2 linked regions of the Caldimonas brevitalea genome follow. The protein of the gene in region 2 interacts with the protein of the main gene of each other region in a pairwise test. Links are inferred from orthologs where the notes say so. Each region holds a gene or a part of one and is shown on either strand. Other genes may lie near its edges.

Region 1 (3,616 bases), 130 kb from region 2 along the record:
TGAACGCCGCGTTGGAACTGCTCGCGCCGGGCGGCCGCCTGGTCGTGATCAGCTTCCATTCGCTCGAAGACCGCATCGTCAAGCAGTTCATCGTGCGCCACAGCCGGCACGAGGTGGATCGGCGCGCGCCGTTTGCGCCGGTGCCCGAGTCGAAGCTGAAGGCCCTCGCGCGCATCAAGCCCGGCGACGCCGAGGTGGCCGCCAATCCGCGCGCTCGTTCGGCGGTGCTGCGGGTGGCCGAACGCACGGAGGCACGCTGATGGCCACCCGCTTGAACATCGTGTTGTTCATCGCGCTGGTGCTCAGCGGGCTGTACCTCGTGCGCATCTCTTATGAGGCACGGCGGGTGTTCGTCGAAGTCGAGCGCAGCCAGGCCGAGGAGCGCACGCTGCAAACCCAGTTCGAACAGCTCGAACTGGAAAAGCGCGCCCAGGCCACGCCGCTGCGGGTCGAGAAGGTGGCACGCGAAAAGCTGCAGATGCGCACGGCCTCGGCCGCCGTCACGCACTACGTCACCTTGCCTGCCGGCGCCGCGTCGGCGTCGTCTGCCGCAGCGCCTGTGCCGGCCCCGTCCGCGGCCGACGGAGGTCAGCGATGAAACAATGGTTGTCACGGCTGAATCGCAAGGGCCGCGGCGCCGACAAGGCGCCGCGGCCACACGCCGTGCGCACGGTGATGTATGCGACCAGCCCGCTGCTCGCGTCCAAGACGCCGCCCTGGCGGTCGAAGTTCCTGGTGGCCTGCATCGGCCTCGGTTTCTGCCTGCTGGTCGGGCGCGCCGCCTACATCCAGATCATCGGCACCGACTTCTATCAGCGGCAGGGCGAAAGCCGTTATGCGCGCACGCTCGAGCTGCCCGCCAACCGCGGCCGCATCATCGACCGCAACGGGCTGATCCTGGCGTCGAGCGTGCCGGCGCCGTCGATCTGGGCCATCCCGAAGGACCTCGACGCCGGGCCCACCGAGCGTCGCAAGCTGGCCAAGCTGCTGGGCATGACGACGGCCGAGCTGAACAAGCGCCTCGAAGACAACCCCAACTTCGTCTGGCTGCGCCGCCAGGTCGACGACAGCGTCGCCGAGCAGGTCAAGGCGCTGGGGTTGAAGGGTGTGCACCAGGTCAAGGAATACAAGCGCCGCTATCCCGAGGGTGAGGCGGCCGCTCACGTGGTCGGCTTCACCAACGTCGAGAACCAGGGCCAGGAAGGCATCGAGCTGGCCTTCCAGCGCGACCTGTCCGGCCGCGACGGCACACGTCGTGTCATCAAGGACCGGCTCGGCAACGTGGTCGAAGACCTGGGTGACCGGGTGCACCCGCTGGATGGTCGCGACATCGAGCTGTCGATTGACTCCAAGGTGCAGTTCTTCGCCTACCAACGCATCCGCGACGCGGTGGCCGAGCACAAGGCCAAGGCCGGCTCGGTGGTGGTGCTCGACGTGCAGACCGGCGAGGTGCTGGCGCTCGCCAATTTCCCGAGCTACACGCCCGGCGACCGCCAGAACCTCGGCGGCTCGCAGCTGCGCAACCGCGCCGTGACCGACACCTTCGAGCCCGGCTCGACGATGAAGCCCTTCATCGCGGCGCTCGCGCTCGAGCGCGGCCAGGTCAAGCCCGACACGGCCATCCACACGGCGCCCGGCTGGTTCATGCTCACCGGCTCGACCATCCGCGACGCGCACCCGCACGACATCCTGACCGTCTCGGAGGTGATCCAGAAGTCGAGCAACGTCGGCACCGTCAAGATGGCGATGCAGATGCCGGCTCGCGAGATGTGGGAGACCTTCACCGCGGTCGGCCTGGGGCAACGGCCGCAGGTGCCGTTCCCCGGTGTGGTGTCGGGGCGTTTGCGGCCCTACAAGACATGGCGGCCGATCGAGCAGGCGACGATGAGCTACGGCTATGGCCTGTCGGTCTCGTTGTTCCAGCTGGCACGCGCCTATACGGCCTTCGCCCGCGATGGCGAGGTGATCCCGGTGTCGCTGCTCAAGACCGAGGAGCCGGCCGCCGGCATCCGCGTGTTCTCGCCCGAGACCGCCCAGGCGGTACGCAAGATGCTGCAGATGGCAGCAGGCCCCGGTGGCACCGCACCCAAGGCGCAGACCATCGGTTATTCGGTCGGCGGCAAGAGCGGCACCGCGCACAAGCAGGAAGGCAAGGGCTACGCAGACCGCAAATACCGCTCGTGGTTCGTCGGGCTGGCGCCGATGGACAAGCCGCGCATCGTCGTCGCGGTGATGGTCGACGAGCCGAACAACGGCAAATACTTCGGCGGCGACGTGGCCGCGCCAGTGTTCAGCGAGGTGGTGCAGCAGAGCCTGCGCATGATGGGCGTGCAGCCGGACATCGCGGTGCAGCCCCAGATCATGGCGCAACAGCGCCAGGCGCCGGCCGTCGAGGAGAGCTTCTGATGTCGCTGCCGGTCTTTCCCACCCCCGAGTCGGCGGCCGAATGGCTGCGCCAGCAGGTGCAGGGGCGTTTGCGAACCGACAGCCGCCAGGTTGGCGCCGGCGACGGTTTCATCGCCTGGCCGGGCTATGCCGTCGACGGCCGCCGTTTCGTGGGCGCCGCGTTGCAAGCTGGTGCCACGGCCTGCCTCGTCGAGGCGGACGGCGTGGAGGCGTTCGGCTTCGACACGTCGGAACAGCGTGGCCGCGTCGCGGCGGTGGCCGGGCTGAAGGCCGCCAGCGGCCGCATCGCCGACGTCTATTACGGCGAGCCGTCGCGCCGCCTGCGGGTGGTGGCCAGCACCGGCACCAATGGCAAGACGTCGACCGCCTGGTGGACGGCCCAGGCCCTCAGCCTGCTCGGCAAGCGCTGCGGCGTGATCGGCACACTGGGGGTCGGCGAGCCGCCTTCGCGCGTGGCCCCGGAGGCCGAGGTGATCGCCACCGGCCTCACCACGCCCGACCCGGTGACCTTGCATGGGTCGCTGCGGCGCTTCGCCGACACCGGTTACGCCGCTTGCGCCATCGAGGCGTCGTCGATCGGCATCGTCGAGCACCGGCTCGACGCCTTGCGGATCGAAGTCGCCCTGTTCACCAATTTCACGCGCGACCACCTCGACTACCACGGCGACATGGACGCCTATTGGGAGGCCAAGGCCCAGTTGTTCGACTGGCCGGGCCTGCGAGCGGCGGTGCTGAACCTCGACGATCCCCGCGGCGTCGCGGTGGCCGAGCGGCTGCGCCGCGAGGGACGCCTGCAGGTGTGGGGCTACACCCGCGGTGCGACGGGCGAACTGCGCGCCGCCGACGTGGGCTACCAGGGCGGCGGGCTGGGCTTCACGCTGATCGAAGGCACGCGCGCGGTGCCGGTGCGCACCCGTTTGATCGGCGACTACAACGTCGCCAACCTGCTCGCGGTGATCGGCGGCCTGCGCGCGCTCGACGTGCCGCTGGCCGATGCCGCCGCCTTGTGCGCCGAGCTGACGCCGGTGCCCGGGCGCATGCAGCGTGTCGGCGGCGATCGCGGCCCGCTCGCGGTGGTCGATTACGCCCACACGCCCGACGCGCTCGAGCAGGCGCTGCGCGCCTTGCAGCCGCTGGCGCGGGAGCGTGGCGGCCGGCTCTGGTGCGTGTTCGGCTGCGGCGGCGACCGCGACGCGACCAAGCGGCCGCT
Region 2 (4,229 bases):
ATGTTCGAGGACACACCGCTCGAGGTGGTGCTGGTCAATGCCCGGTCGAACGAGGCCCCGGTGAAGGCGCAGGCGATCGCGCAGGCCAATCTGGCCGGCGGCGGCGAGGCCGAAAAAGGCCGCGCCACGTCGCCCCTGCCGCCGTCCGCGTTGACCGCCACCGGCGATGCGATGGAAGACGCGCGCAAGCAGGTCGAGGCCTTGCAGGAGCAGCAGAACCGGCTGCTGACACAGCTCAAGCGCGAGCTGGCCGCCCTGCCGCCGCCCGACCCGCAACGGGACCAGGGCACGCCCGAGCACAAAGCCCAGGAAGAGCGCCGCCGTCAGCTGCTGCGCATGCTGGCCGAGATCGAAAAGCGCATCAACGAAGAAAACGCGCGCCCCAAGCGCCGCTACATCAGCCCCAGCACGCGTGAAGAGGTCTACGCGATCTATTACGACCAGCTGCGTCGCAAGATCGAAGACCGCGGCACACGCAATTTCCCGGAACACCAGGGCAAGAAGCTGTATGGCGAGTTGACGATGATCGTGACCGTGGACGCCCACGGCCAGGTGGTCGACACCGAGATCGTGCAGCACTCCGACTCGCCGGTGCTCGACCGACGGGCGATCGCGATCGTCGAGGCCGCCGGCCCGTTCGGCGCCTTCTCGCCAGCGATGCGCGCCAAGGCCGACCAGATCGTCGTCGTGTCGCGCTTTCGTTTCACGCGTGACGCTGCGCTCGAGACCACGCTGACCACCAACTGAACACGATGGACCGCTATGCCGTGGCCGGGAATCCGGTCGAACACAGCAAGTCGCCCGACATCCACGCCCGCTTCGCGGCACAGACCGGCCAGGCGCTGACCTACGAGCGCTTGCTGGTGCCCCTCGACCGCTTCGAGACCACGCTGCGCGCCTTCGCGGCCAGCGGTGCCAAGGGTTGCAACGTGACAGTGCCGTTCAAGTTCGAGGCCTGCCGCGCGGCCCACCGGGTCAGCGAACGCGCACGTCTGGCGCAGGCGGCCAACGTGTTGTGTTTCGAGCCGCAGGGCGGCTGGTTCGCCGACAACACCGACGGCAGCGGCCTGGTGGCCGACCTGCGGCACAACGCCGGCGTCGACCTGGCGGGGCGCGACCTGCTGCTGATCGGCGCGGGCGGCGCGGCCGCCGGCGTGTTGGCACCGCTGATCGACCTGCGGCCGCGCCGTGTCGTGGTCGCCAACCGCACGCTGCACAAGGCGCAGGCGCTGGTGCAAACCCATGCCGCCTGGGCGGCCGAACGCGACGTGACGCTGCAGGCGAGTGGGCTCGAGGACTGCGGCAGCGGCTACGCACTGGTGCTGAACGCGACCGCGAGCAGCCTGCAAGGCGGCGGCGTGCCGGTGGCGGGGCGCGTGCTCGGCCCCGGCGCACTCGCCTACGACATGATGTATGGCCCGGCGGCCGCCGGTTTCCTCGAGTGGGCGGCCGAACACGGTGCCAGCGGGCGCGATGGGCTGGGCATGCTGGTTGAACAGGCGGCCGACGCCTTCGCGCTGTGGCGCGGCGTGCGCCCCGAGACCACCGAAGTGCTGGCCGCGCTGCGGCGTGGCGAGGTCTGAGCGGCCCGCGATGGGAAAGCGTTTGCTCCGTCTGGTCGGCCGCTGGCTGACGTTGTGTCTGCTGTCGGCGATCGCGCTGCAGCTCTACTTCCTGGCGCGCGTCGCCTTGATGGCGGTGGTCGACCCGCAGTCGACCACCTTCGAACGCTCGGAAGCCTGGCGCATCATGAAGGTGCAGCACCGGCTGCCGTGGCGCCAGGAATGGCGCGACTACGACCAGATCTCGGACCACCTGAAACGCGCGGTGATCGCCTCCGAAGATGCCGGCTTCGCCGACCATGAAGGGGTCGAGTGGGAGGCGCTCGAGAAGGCGTGGGAGCGCAACCTGAAGGCGCAGGAGCGCGCCGACAAGTACAACCAACGGCTTTTGCAGCGCGCCGCGCGCACGCCCGACCGGCCGGTGAAGATGCGGCAGGCGCGTGTGGTGGGCGGCTCCACCATCACCCAGCAGTTGGCCAAGAACCTGTTTCTGTCGTCCGACCGCAGTTTTCTGCGCAAGGGGCAGGAGTTCGTGATCACTTTCATGCTCGAAGCATTGCTCGGCAAGCAGCGCATCCTCGAGATCTACCTCAACCACGTCGAGTGGGGCGAGGGTGTGTTCGGCGCCGAGGCAGCGGCGCGGCACTATTTCAGGATCGGCGCGGCGGAGCTGTCGCCGGCCCAGGCGGCGCGGCTCGCGGTGATGTTGCCGGCGCCGAAACGCTTCGAGAAGCGGCCCGGCTCGGCCTACGTGCGCGGACGCGCCGCCACCGTGCTCGCCCGCATGCGCGCCGTGCAGCTGCCCTGAGCCCTTGCGCCGGCAGCGCTCCAGGGCGGGCTGCGCCGCAAGGCGGTCCCGGCACTCCTAGAATGGCCTGTTCGGGCCCGACGGGCCCTCTGCTTCCTTTTACCCTCATGGCCTCCAACTCCGCTTCCGCGCTCGCGTCCGAGATTGCCGCCACCGCCGCCCGGCTGATCGTCGAGGAAGGCATGGAGTACGGCCCGGCCAAGCGCAAGGCTGTCAAAGTCCTCAACAAGCGCGGCCTCGGCAACCTGGACCTGCCCAGCAATGAGCTGGTCGAGGAAGAAGTGCGCGCATACATCGAGATCTTTTGCGGCGACACGCAGCCGGGCGAGCTGGCGGCGCTGCGGCGGATCGCCTTGCGCTGGATGGAGCGCCTGGCCGAGTTCCAGCCCCATCTGACCGGTGCGGTGTGGAACGGCACCGCGACGCGGCTCAACGACGTCTGGCTCAACCTCTTCTGCGACGACCCGAAATCGGCCGAGATCCTGCTGATCGGCAAGCGGGTCGACTACGACGCCGGCAGCGTGGTCGGCTTCCGCGGCGACACGGTCGATGTGCTGACGATGTCGGAGGCGAGCCCCGAACTGGGCATGCGCGTGTTGGTGCACCTGGTGATCTACGACCGCGATGACCTGCGCGGCGCGGTCAAGGCCGACGCACGCGGGCGCGCCGAGCGCGGCAGCACGGCGGCCGTGCGCGCCTTGCTCGAGGAAACGCCGTGAAACGCCGGGCTCTGCTGGTGAGCGCAGGCGCGGCCGCGGCGGCCGCCGGGGCCGGGCTCGCGTGGTGGCAGCTGGCGGGGCGGGCGCAACCCCACGACGGTCTGTGGGACGCGCGCTTCGAGACACCCGAGGGCGAGTTTCTGTCGCTCGCCGACTACCGGGGCGGCCCGCTGCTGCTCAACTTTTGGGCCACCTGGTGCGCCCCCTGCGTGCGCGAGATGCCGCAAGTCGACCGCTTCTTCCGCGAATTCCGCGCCCGCGGGTGGCAGGTCGTCGGCATGGCGGTTGACAACGCCCCGCAGGTACGCGAGTTTCTGGCGCGGCGTGTGCAGGTGAGTTTTCCGGTGGCGATCGCCGGGTACGCCGGCGTGACCTGGTCGCGCTCGCTGGGCAACGCCCAAGGGGGCTTGCCCTTCACGGTTGCCTTCGGCGTGGACGGCGACGTGGCCCACCGCAAGCTCGGCGAGACCCATTACGACGAGTTGGCCGGCTGGGCAAGAGGGAGTTGACCGGGCGCCACGCCAGCGCGACGGTCCGGAAACAATTTCTCGACATTTGCTCCGATTTGCGCGTAAAGTCACGGCTTCTCAATTCGAGGGTGCCGTTCAACCCTCAACGCCGATGACCATTCTTGTCCTGCATGGCCCGAACCTCAACCTGCTCGGCACCCGCGAGCCGGAGGTCTATGGTTCGACCACGCTGGCAGAAATCGATGCAGATCTGATGAAGATCGCTGCAGATCGAGGCGTCAAGCTGAACAGCTTCCAGAGCAATCACGAAGGCGCCCTGATCGACCGCGTGCAAGCCGCGCGCGACGATGGCACCCGCTACATCGTCATCAACCCGGGCGGCTACACGCATACCAGCGTGGCGTTGCGGGACGCCCTGGCGGCGGTGGCGCTGCCCTTCGTCGAGGTGCATTTGTCCAACGTTCACAAGCGTGAGGACTTTCGCCGCCACTCCTATTTCTCGGAACTTGCCGACGGCGTGATCTGCGGCCTGGGGGCCACCGGCTACCGGCTGGCGCTGCTCTACGCGCTCGAGCGCCTGGCCCCACCGGGCCAAGGATAATCCCGTCCACTTCCCGCCGTAGACACACATAAAGAAAGAGGAACCGGCCCTCGGGACGTGTTCCACCTG

What was found. Proteins that work in one complex are often made in the same cells at the same time.
Region 1: the proteins of AAW51_RS05300 (region 2) and AAW51_RS05850 interact in binary tests that used the Escherichia coli proteins (3 or more experiments, as listed by UniProt). The link is inferred for Caldimonas brevitalea from one-to-one orthologs.

The regions. Positions count from the first base shown.
Region 1 is NZ_CP011371.1:1,320,802-1,324,417, forward strand. The notes cover bases 1-3,000. They hold AAW51_RS05850 (peptidoglycan D,D-transpeptidase FtsI family protein), read left to right. Parts: upstream 1-594; coding sequence 595-2,406; downstream 2,407-3,000. Other genes in these bases: rsmH (16S rRNA (cytosine(1402)-N(4))-methyltransferase RsmH), read left to right, coding at 1-260; ftsL (cell division protein FtsL), read left to right, coding at 260-598; AAW51_RS05855 (UDP-N-acetylmuramoyl-L-alanyl-D-glutamate--2,6-diaminopimelate ligase), read left to right, coding at 2,406-3,000. In the rest of the region: more of AAW51_RS05855, read left to right, coding at 3,001-3,616. UniProt on the Escherichia coli protein: Essential cell division protein that catalyzes cross-linking of the peptidoglycan cell wall at the division septum. Required for localization of FtsN.
Region 2 is NZ_CP011371.1:1,194,796-1,199,024, reverse strand. The notes cover bases 485-3,481. They hold AAW51_RS05300 (transglycosylase domain-containing protein), read left to right. Parts: upstream 485-1,593; coding sequence 1,594-2,370; downstream 2,371-3,481. Other genes in these bases: AAW51_RS05290 (TlpA family protein disulfide reductase), read left to right, coding at 3,086-3,481; AAW51_RS05295 (hypothetical protein), read left to right, coding at 2,478-3,089; aroE (shikimate dehydrogenase), read left to right, coding at 753-1,583; AAW51_RS05310 (energy transducer TonB), read left to right, coding at 485-747. Also shown: more of AAW51_RS05310, read left to right, coding at 1-484; more of AAW51_RS05290, read left to right, coding at 3,482-3,598; aroQ (type II 3-dehydroquinate dehydratase), read left to right, coding at 3,711-4,160. UniProt on the Escherichia coli protein: Peptidoglycan polymerase that catalyzes glycan chain elongation from lipid-linked precursors. May play a role in peptidoglycan assembly during cell division in collaboration with other cell division proteins.